DNA from 4 places in the Shinella sp. HY16 genome. Region 1 is predicted to be linked to each of the others. Evidence: riboswitches for the same ligand, from Rfam matches in the RefSeq annotation. Region 1 holds a riboswitch; each other region holds the start of a gene.

Region 1 (2,186 bases):
CCCTGCCGAGGATCGCGAGTTCATCCAGCTTCTGGGTCGCGAAGGACAACCAGGCTTTCAGATCCTCGTCGAGTGCCGTCTCCAGGGAGAGGTCGACAGGGACATGCAGCAATGCGCACGACGCGGCGACCTCGATGGCATCGACCCCGCGCACGGCAACGACCGGTGCCAACCGCTCCAGAAGGGCGGCAAGGTCTGCACGCCATATGTTGCGGCCGTCGACGACGCCGAGCGAGAGGGTCCGATCGGGACGCATAGCCGCTGCAACCGCATCAAGCTGTTCCGGAGCGCGCACCAGATCGACATGGAGGCCGGCGACCGGAAGTGCGGCTGCGGCATCGAGATTGTCGCCCAACGACCCGAAATAGGTGGTGAGCATGATCTTCAGCTCAGGAACGGCCGCCGCGAAGGCCGCGTAGGCCACCTTGAAGGCATGGCGCTCGCCTTCGGTCAGGTCAAGGGCGAGGACCGGTTCGTCCACCTGCACCCAGTCCGCACCGGCGGCGTGCAACCGGCGGAACAACGCTTCATAGACCGGCAGCAGCCTTGTCAGAAGATCGAGCGGCTTGAAGGTCGCGGGACGAGCCTTGGCAAGTTTCAGGAACGTGACCGGTCCAAGCACGACCGGACGCGTATGGATGCCAAGCGTCTTGGCCTCCAGGAAATGATCGACCGGCTTCTGCCCGGTCAGCGTGAAGACCTGATCCTCGCAAACCTCCGGCACCATGTAGTGGTAGTTGGTATCGAACCACTTGGTCATTTCGAGCGCGGGAACGCCGTGGCCGTGATGGGCATGGCCGCAACCGGCGTGCCCCCCCTCCTGGCTGCCGCGCGCCATGGCGAAAGAGACGGACAGCGGCACGTCGCCGCCCTCCCAGCCATAATCCGCCGGGATTGCGCCCACCATGACCGCGGTATCGAGCACATGGTCGTAGAAGGAGAAGTCGTTCGAGGGGATTTTGGTGATCCCGCGATCGCGCTGGAGCATCCAGGCTTCCGCCCGCAGCGTCTTCGCAGTTTCAAGAAGATCGTCTTCGGTGATCCTGCCGGACCAGAAACCTTCGAGCGCGAACTTCAATTCGCGGTGGCGACCGATGCGCGGAAAGCCGAGAGAGCCGACCGAGAGAGTTTTGTTGGACATTGTCATACCCCATTGGTTGGTGGGGGCATGGGTAAGCGGACGCGTGCGGCCATCCCCGTCAAAGACGGACCGCAGCAACCACCGGGACACCCCGCCCGTGGACGTTGTTTCGTCTTGGCAGGTCTCCTGGCTCACGGGTCGTCACTGCTGTCCGTCTTCCCAAGGCAGGCGCCTCAGTGACATCCTGGACAGCGGCTCACCGCTTACAGTTGCGGGGGCAGCCCCGGCATTGCCGAATGATCGGCGCACCGGATTCCCTCTTAGCCCTGGAGAGGCAGAACCGCTCCAGGGAACCACGACATCAGGACTTCATGGTATCCGGGCCAGATTGTCAATAGACATAAAGAAATACTTATGTCTTTATGTATTTTTCATCATCCTGGAACTACCCCCGCCCCCTCGAGGGCCTGAGCGTGGTGCAGGTCACCGGCGCATCTGCGGGAAACCGGGAACTTTCCGCGGATTTCTGCGCGGCCATCATGGTGCAATCTCGGCGCCGCCGCGGTCTTGATTTGCCGCTTCATCGATGGCGAGGACGGCAGATTGCCGACGATTTCGACAACCGCGTCATCGGCATCGAACTCGACGATCTGCTCAGCTTCCCGCGGCGGCTGTGCGTGGCCGGCGACGCCAACAAGACGGATGCTATCCGTGCCGTGCTCAAGGGCGGCCATGCCACCCATCTCGTCACCGACATGGCATCCACCGGGCAACTGCGTCAGGATCAGGCACCCGACGAGTGGTGACAAGCACCAAGCGCGGAAGGCAGCCGTGCCGGGGTCGCCCCACCTCAGCGCCGCCTGGTGCGCTCGCCTGCCTTGACAGAGATCCCCTCAAAAGGATCAGCAAACCCTAGCGCGCCACCCAGACGACACGTCATGGCACTCCGCTGATTTCCGATTCGGCAACAAATCGTATGCCAAGGACCATATCCGGGTCATTTTCGGAAAAATTCACCCTATGCGGCTGAAATATTCTTGACACAATTCCGTTTCGGAAATTTACTGCTCAAAACAGGCCGAAATGGAAACGCCCCATGACACAG
Region 2 (2,186 bases), on a different contig from region 1:
ATGGTCGGAAGCTGGCGATAGAAGCGGCGCGGAAAATCGCGTCGCACTTCCTGGATCGCCTCTTCTACGACGTAGTAGTTGTCGAGCAGCCATTCGGCCGCCGGCGTGATCTGCGCACCGGCTTCGACATCCTTGGCCGTGGCGCGATAGACGCGGAAGATTTCCTTCTCGTTTTCCTTGTGCCGGGCGCGGAATTCGAAAGGGTGGAAGCCGGGCAGCGCCGCGGTCTTGTCGCGCGCCAGCGCTTCACCGCAATCGGCGAGCTCCTCCAGCGACAGATAGGTGGCGCGGATCGAATCGTTATAATCGATCTGCTTGGCGTCGGCGTCGCGCGAAGGGGCTTGCGGCGTATTGTGAAGGGGCATGTTTCTGATTCTGGATCCGGCCATATGGAACCATCCGGCGACGGCCTTTGCGCCGAACGGTTTTTTGCGGGCAGGTTTCATCTCGGTGCCGCGATCAGCCATGTGACCAAACAGCGCCCGGACGGCGCGATTGGAATGGACATGGCTCAAGCGACACGCTGGTTGGCATCCTGGCCGCGTGGTGCATGAAAACGGCATTTTTTAGCCGTAAGGACAGAGACTTGCAACATGTCAACATGACCGGATGGCGCAGCATCGACCCTCATCTGCGGTTTTGGTGAATCGTGCGCCCCTCGCAGGAGGCGAGCGGACGCAAGGAGCAGGAGAATGGCAAATGGATGCGGCAGGAAAAAGTTCCCGCCCGCCCATCTGGCTGCCCGCCAAGCTGTGTCCAAACCGCCGAACGGAGCCTTGCACCATTGACTCGGTGCCGGCGCCAAGCCAGTTTGACGCCGTCAGGGTCTTCCGAGTCGATTGGCTCGGAGGCTAAGAGGGAAGCCGGTGCGATGCTCCGAAAGGAGCACCAAGACCGGCGCTGCCCCCGCAACTGTGAACGGCGAGCTGCTGTCGCTCCATGCCACTGGTGGATTTCACCGGGAAGGCGAGACAAACGCGATGACCCGCAAGCCAGGAGACCTGCCCTGACAGTCGTAACGTCCATGGGCGGGGTGTCCCAGTGGTGCGCTTGCTTGTCGCCTCCGGGCGAAGTTCCAGCAGCGTGCGTCCGGTCATCCCCCAATTTTCCGATTGGGGAAGAAATGCTTGCCATCACCGACAATGGTTTCGCCGGGAAACCGGAATCCATCTTCATCTCCTGGCTGCTCTGGCAGCCGCACGGCGCCGACCTTGCCGTCGAGGCGCTGAAGGAGGTCCAGAAACTCTCGCGCTATGAAAAGGTCGATCCCGACATCGCCAGACTGAAGGCGCTGTTCGCCTCCCTGGCCGGGTCGAATCGACCGATGCACTGACTGATAAGGCATAAAGACATATTGACATAAAGATATCTTTATGTGATTTCCGGTGCAGGATTATTGCACCGGAGGGCTTTGCCGTGGCCGAATCGCACCTGGACACCCTGTTCGGACCTGAACTGCCGCCACGCGATGGGCGCGAGATTCTCGCTGCCCTTCAGGCCGCCGCACGCGAGCGCATCCTGGTGCTCGACGGCGCCATGGGCACGGAAATCCAGACGCTGAAGCTGGTGGAAGAGGATTTCCGCGGCGATCGCTTCGACGACTGCGCATGTCACCAGCAGGGCAACAATGACCTCCTGACACTGACCCAGCCCGGCGCGATCGAGGACATCCACTATCGCTACGCGTTGGCCGGCGCGGATATTCTCGAAACCAACACCTTCTCCTCCACGACCATCGCCCAGGCCGATTACGGCATGGAGGACATGGTCTATGAACTGAACCGTGACGGCGCCCGCCTTGCCCGCCGCGCCGGCCTCAGGGCCACCGAAAAGGACGGCCGCCGCCGCTTCGTCGCCGGCGCACTCGGCCCGACGAACCGCACGGCCTCCATCTCGCCTGACGTCAACAATCCCGGCTACCGCGCCGTCACCTTCGACGACCTCAAGCGCGCCTATGCGGACCAGCTGCGCGGCCTCATCGACGGCGGCACCGACATCATCCTGATCGAGACGATCTTCGACACGCTGAACGCCAAGGCGGCGATCTTCGCCACCCGCGAAGTCTTCGAGGAAAAGAGCATCGAGCTGCCCGTCATGATCTCGGGCACGATCACCGACCTCTCGGGCCGCACGCTGTCCGGTCAGACGCCGGAGGCCTTCTGGAACTCGGTACGCCACGCCGATCC
Region 3 (2,186 bases), on a different contig from region 1:
ATGGCGTCGGCAAGCACCTCGATGCCCTCGATCGTGCGGATCGTCGGGTTCATCGCCTGGGCGTCCATATCGACGACATGGCCGTTCTTCACGGCCGGCATCAGGCTGGCGACGGGATCTTCCTTGAGAAACGTGTGCTTGACCGCGACGTCATCGGCAGGGAAGCGGCGGCGCTCCATCTTGCCGGCAACGATGATGCTCGGATCGGCCTTGGCGACGGTTTCCCAGCCGACCGTCGGCCATTCCTCGTCGCTCTCGATGACATTGCGGATGCCGAGCGCCGACATAATGTAGCCCGGCGCGCCGTTGCGCCCGGCGACATAGGGGTCGATGTCGAGTTCGGCGCTGGAGAACCAGAAGACGGCGGAAAGCTTGCCATCCGCCGAAGCGATCTTCTTGCGCGCCGCGTCTTCGCGCGCCTTGAGGTCGGCGATGACTTTCTCGCCCTGATCCTGCACATCAAAGATCTGCGCCAGTTCGCTGATTTCCTTGTAAATCAGCTCCATCGTGAAGACCGTCTTGCGCACCCCGTCGCCACCACCGGAATTGTCCTTGCCGATGCAATCGGCCGGCGAGGTGTAGACCGGGATCTTCAGTTCATCGAACTGCTCTGGCGTCGCGACGATGCCCTCCGGACCGACATGCCACTGGAACTGCGCCGTCACGAGGTCAGGCTTCTTGGCGACGACGCTCTCGAAGCTCGGATCGTTGTCGGCAAGGCGCTCAACCTTGGCGTTGGCATCCTCGTAACCCGACAGCACCGGGCCGATCCAGACCGCCGTGCCGACCATGCGCTCGCCAACGCCGAGGAGATACAGGATTTCGGTCGAGCTCTGGCCGAGCGAGACAGCCCGTTCCGGCGCCTTCTCGAAGGTGACCTTGCGGCCGCAATTTTCCAGCGTCAGCGGATACTGCGTCGCGGCCGCCTGAGCGGCGCCCGCTGACAGGGCAAACACGGCGGCACCGGCCAGCGCGGAAACGAGGGATGCGGCGCGCACGGCCGCAGGCAGAATGGTCATGGGTTTCTCCCGAATGAAGGAAAGCGTGCGGGCTCAGCCGAGGCGCCGATGGCGGCGAATCGAGTGCGGTCGGGAGAAAACGAATGAAATTCTGCCGTTGCCGGCAGCCAGGGTCGTCATGGCGTCTCCTGTTCCGGGCATCCCCGCCCGTGACTTGGATTTTTTACGACGACGGCAGGTCTCCTGGCTCACGGATATCTGCTGCCTGTCTGCCTTCCCGCGGAAAACCGCAGTGGCATGACGCGAAAACGCGTCCGAGGACAGGCGGCAATCCGCCTACAGTTGCGGGGGCAGCCACGGAATGGGTCCCTGTTGGGTCGTCCGCACCGTGTTCCCTATTAATCCCCTCGGAGTCATCCTTCGGGGAACCGTCGATCCATCCTTAGTCCGCCGCGCTCGGCAGCGTCAAGGCGCTCAGCTCTCGAAATCCCCGAAGACATCCTGCAGGCGGGTGAGCGTATCGACGCGCTCGCTCACCTCGTCGCCCTTGAGCACGATGATGTTGCTGAGCATGAGGTCCATGACCGCCGTCATGGTGGCCGCGCCATCCCAGAGCGGCCCGTGCGAGCCTGGCACGACGAGGCAGACGTCGGAAACCTCGGGCCCCCAGGGGCAGAATTCATCGGTCAGCAGCACCACCTTGACGCCGGCCCGCCGGGCCTCCAGCGCCAGCGGCCGGGCTTTTGCCGCAAAGCGGCGCACGTCATGCAGGAAGAGCAACCGGCCCTCGACGGAGCCGTCGAGCAGTTCCGCATAGGTGCCGTTGAGGCCGTCGACGAATTGCACGCGCGGGCGCGTATAGGAAAGCTGGCTGGCGAAATATTGCGCGATGCCGCGTACGTTCTGATAGGCGGCAACGTAGACCTCGCTCGCGCCGATCAGCGCGTCGATCGTCTGCTGCCATTCCGGCGCGCTGGTGATGGCATAGATCTGGCCGAGATTGTCGATCTGCTGCTGGATGAGGCCGGCGAGGAGCTTTCCCTCCTTGCGGTCCTGTTCCAGCGAAGCGACTTGGGCCTTGACTTCCCAGGCCGGATTGGAGCCGCCGCGGCGCAGCTCGCTCTTCAACTCGTCGAGGCCGTCAAAGCCCATGCGGCGCAGATAGCGGCCAATGGTCATCGGCGAGACCTGAAGGCGCTGGGCGATCGAGCGCGCGGTCTCGAAGGG
Region 4 (2,186 bases), on a different contig from region 1:
TCTCAGTCCAGACATGGGTGAGCTCGTCAAGGCGGTAGTCGACGCCCTCGACCGCGTCCTTGCTGACCAGCCATTTCGTCGTGACCTGCGTCAGCTCCGGCCCAAGCGGCAGAACGCGGAAGGTGATGGCATGGTCGGCGAGCACATGGTTCCAGGTCGTCGGATAGTGGAAGAGCAGCAGCGTGCCGATGTGGTTTTCCAGCACGTCGTTCGACAGCGGGCGGTTGACGGCGCGGGCGCCGGACATCGTGTAGCTCTCGGCATCCTGGATGAGCGGCATGCGGGCCGCGCGGAACTGGCCGGTCGGCGACATGCGGAATTCGCTCGGCAGGCCCGCCGCCTCGCATTTTTCCCAGTGCGCGGCGATGACGGGATCGTCCTTGGCGCCCTGCACGCCGGTGGCGCTCGGCGCCTCGGGATAGGTGCGGCAAAGCTCGGGATGGTTGGCGGCGCAGTGATAGCACTCGCGGTTGTTTTCCCAGACGAGCTTCCAGTTGCCCTTCTCGACGATCGTGCTTTCGAAGGCGACCTTGGTCTCGCCGAGGCGGTGACGGGCAAGATAGGGCTCGACCAGGCTGCGGAAGGCGGAAAAGTCCGGCGCCTCGTTTGCAAGGCAGATGAAGATGTATCCGCCGACGGTCTCGCAGTGCACGCGCTTCAAACCGTGCTGGCTCTTGTCGAAATCCTCGGCCATGTGGCGGGCGAAGAGCAGCGAGCCATCCAGTTCGTAGGTCCACTGGTGGTAGGGACAGACGAGCTTGGCCGAGGCCCCCTTGTGCTGGGTGCAGACGCGCGAGCCGCGGTGGCGGCAGGAATTGTGCAGGGCGCGCACGGTCCCCGTGCGGTCGCGGGTGATGACCACGGGATAGTCGCCGACCTGCACGGTAAAATAGTTGCCGGCCTTCGGGATCTCGCAGTCATGGCCGATGAACAGCCAGTCGCGATACCAGATCGTCTCGAGATCGAGCCTGTAGTGATCGGGGTCGATGTAGAAGGCCTGCTCGAGGCTGTGGCCCTCGCGCCGGTTCTTGAGCTTGCGGAGCACGTCGCTGCTGATGTCCATGCCGGATCCTCGATATCCTGTTGGGGATGAGGCGCACGGAAGGAGACGGCATCCGGGCGCGGGGGCGCCGGACTGCACGCTTCCCGGCCGCCCGCCGCAGCCAGTCACGATCATTCCCAAGGCTGGTTTCCGGGCTCAGGAGCGTCCGTCAGGACCGTCGCGGCGCCTTCCCGGACTTTCTGTCCAGTGGCGTCTCGCCGCGCGTTTCTCCTACACCGTTGCGGGGGCAGCGCCGGATTTCAACCGGCTTCCCAATTCTCCGCTCTTCGTCAGAACGGCACCTCGAGTGTCCTTATCTAAACGCAAGACCGGGCAAACGACATGTCAGTTAGCGACATGCCATTCCGATTTGGCGACAGAGATAAAATGGGCAGAGGCAAGCCAACCTCAGGCCTAATTGCATATATTTCAATCAATTATGCAAAGGAAACGAGCAACATGAATACCCTTTGGGCCACCTGGCCTGCCCGGTGACACAATTGTCATATTGCGACCCCTCCGGAACCTTTGGAAAAAGCGGGGGCGGATTGGCAAGGAATGCTTAACGCCGTTTCCATAAACTTCATCGCATCGGGGCGCGAGGATGGAGTGCCGACGCGTGCAGCAAACCAAGTTCCGTTACTACGACGCAGTCGCCTACAAGCGCGCGAACCAGCCGAAATCGGCCGCCCATACCGAGTTCCTGCGCACCGGCCGCATCGACCGGAATGTCAGCTGGAGCCCGAACGAGAAGCGCTACCTCAGCTACCAGGAAGTGGCCGAGCGTACCGGCCGCAAGCTGGAGAATGCCGGCAGCGTCACGCATGACCGCATCAACGGCTTCCACCAGTCGATCCGCTTTCCCAAGCTGATCTTCCACCGCACGCTCGCCCAGACACCGCATCTCGGCTATTGCCACATCACCGTCGCCAATTCCCGCTTCGCGGAATTCGAGAATGTGCAATGGGCCTTCTACATGGCCAATTTCTTCGCCGAGATCGGTGAGGAGGAGCAGTTCTTCGCCGACATCTCGAAGAAGGCCGGGCGGATGTATTTCGCCGTCGCCATCACGCCGGCAGAAGAGGAAGGCCGCCTGCAGATCGACCGCAAGGTGCGCGGCAACGGCGTGCTCTTCCGCACCGAC

What was found. Region 1 has a riboswitch for cobalamin ahead of metE (5-methyltetrahydropteroyltriglutamate--homocysteine S-methyltransferase). Riboswitches for the same ligand answer to the same signal wherever they lie in the genome.
Region 2: it holds a riboswitch for cobalamin, as region 1 does, so the genes downstream of both, K0P03_RS17900 (hypothetical protein) here and metE (5-methyltetrahydropteroyltriglutamate--homocysteine S-methyltransferase) in region 1, are expected to answer to the same signal.
Region 3: it holds a riboswitch for cobalamin, as region 1 does, so the genes downstream of both, K0P03_RS28175 (ABC transporter substrate-binding protein) here and metE (5-methyltetrahydropteroyltriglutamate--homocysteine S-methyltransferase) in region 1, are expected to answer to the same signal.
Region 4: it holds a riboswitch for cobalamin, as region 1 does, so the genes downstream of both, K0P03_RS03745 (aromatic ring-hydroxylating oxygenase subunit alpha) here and metE (5-methyltetrahydropteroyltriglutamate--homocysteine S-methyltransferase) in region 1, are expected to answer to the same signal.

The regions. Positions count from the first base shown of each region.
Region 1 covers NZ_JAHYXL010000002.1:998,078-1,000,263, forward strand. Annotated here, with positions in the region: gene metE (5-methyltetrahydropteroyltriglutamate--homocysteine S-methyltransferase) at 1-1,141, opposite strand, end outside; cobalamin riboswitch at 1,241-1,454, opposite strand; gene K0P03_RS25120 (sugar-binding domain-containing protein) at 1,555-1,887, shown strand; gene K0P03_RS25125 (Lrp/AsnC family transcriptional regulator) at 2,178-2,186, shown strand, end outside.
Region 2 covers NZ_JAHYXL010000001.1:3,646,332-3,648,517, forward strand. Annotated here, with positions in the region: gene K0P03_RS17895 (GH36-type glycosyl hydrolase domain-containing protein) at 1-365, opposite strand, end outside; cobalamin riboswitch at 807-1,023, shown strand; gene K0P03_RS17900 (hypothetical protein) at 1,124-1,333, shown strand; gene metH (methionine synthase) at 1,417-2,186, shown strand, end outside.
Region 3 covers NZ_JAHYXL010000003.1:384,764-386,949, reverse strand. Annotated here, with positions in the region: gene K0P03_RS28175 (ABC transporter substrate-binding protein) at 1-1,019, opposite strand, end outside; cobalamin riboswitch at 1,176-1,407, opposite strand; gene K0P03_RS28170 (MurR/RpiR family transcriptional regulator) at 1,434-2,186, opposite strand, start outside.
Region 4 covers NZ_JAHYXL010000001.1:763,207-765,392, reverse strand. Annotated here, with positions in the region: gene K0P03_RS03745 (aromatic ring-hydroxylating oxygenase subunit alpha) at 1-1,063, opposite strand, end outside; cobalamin riboswitch at 1,167-1,363, opposite strand; gene K0P03_RS03740 (DUF6656 family protein) at 1,662-2,186, shown strand, end outside.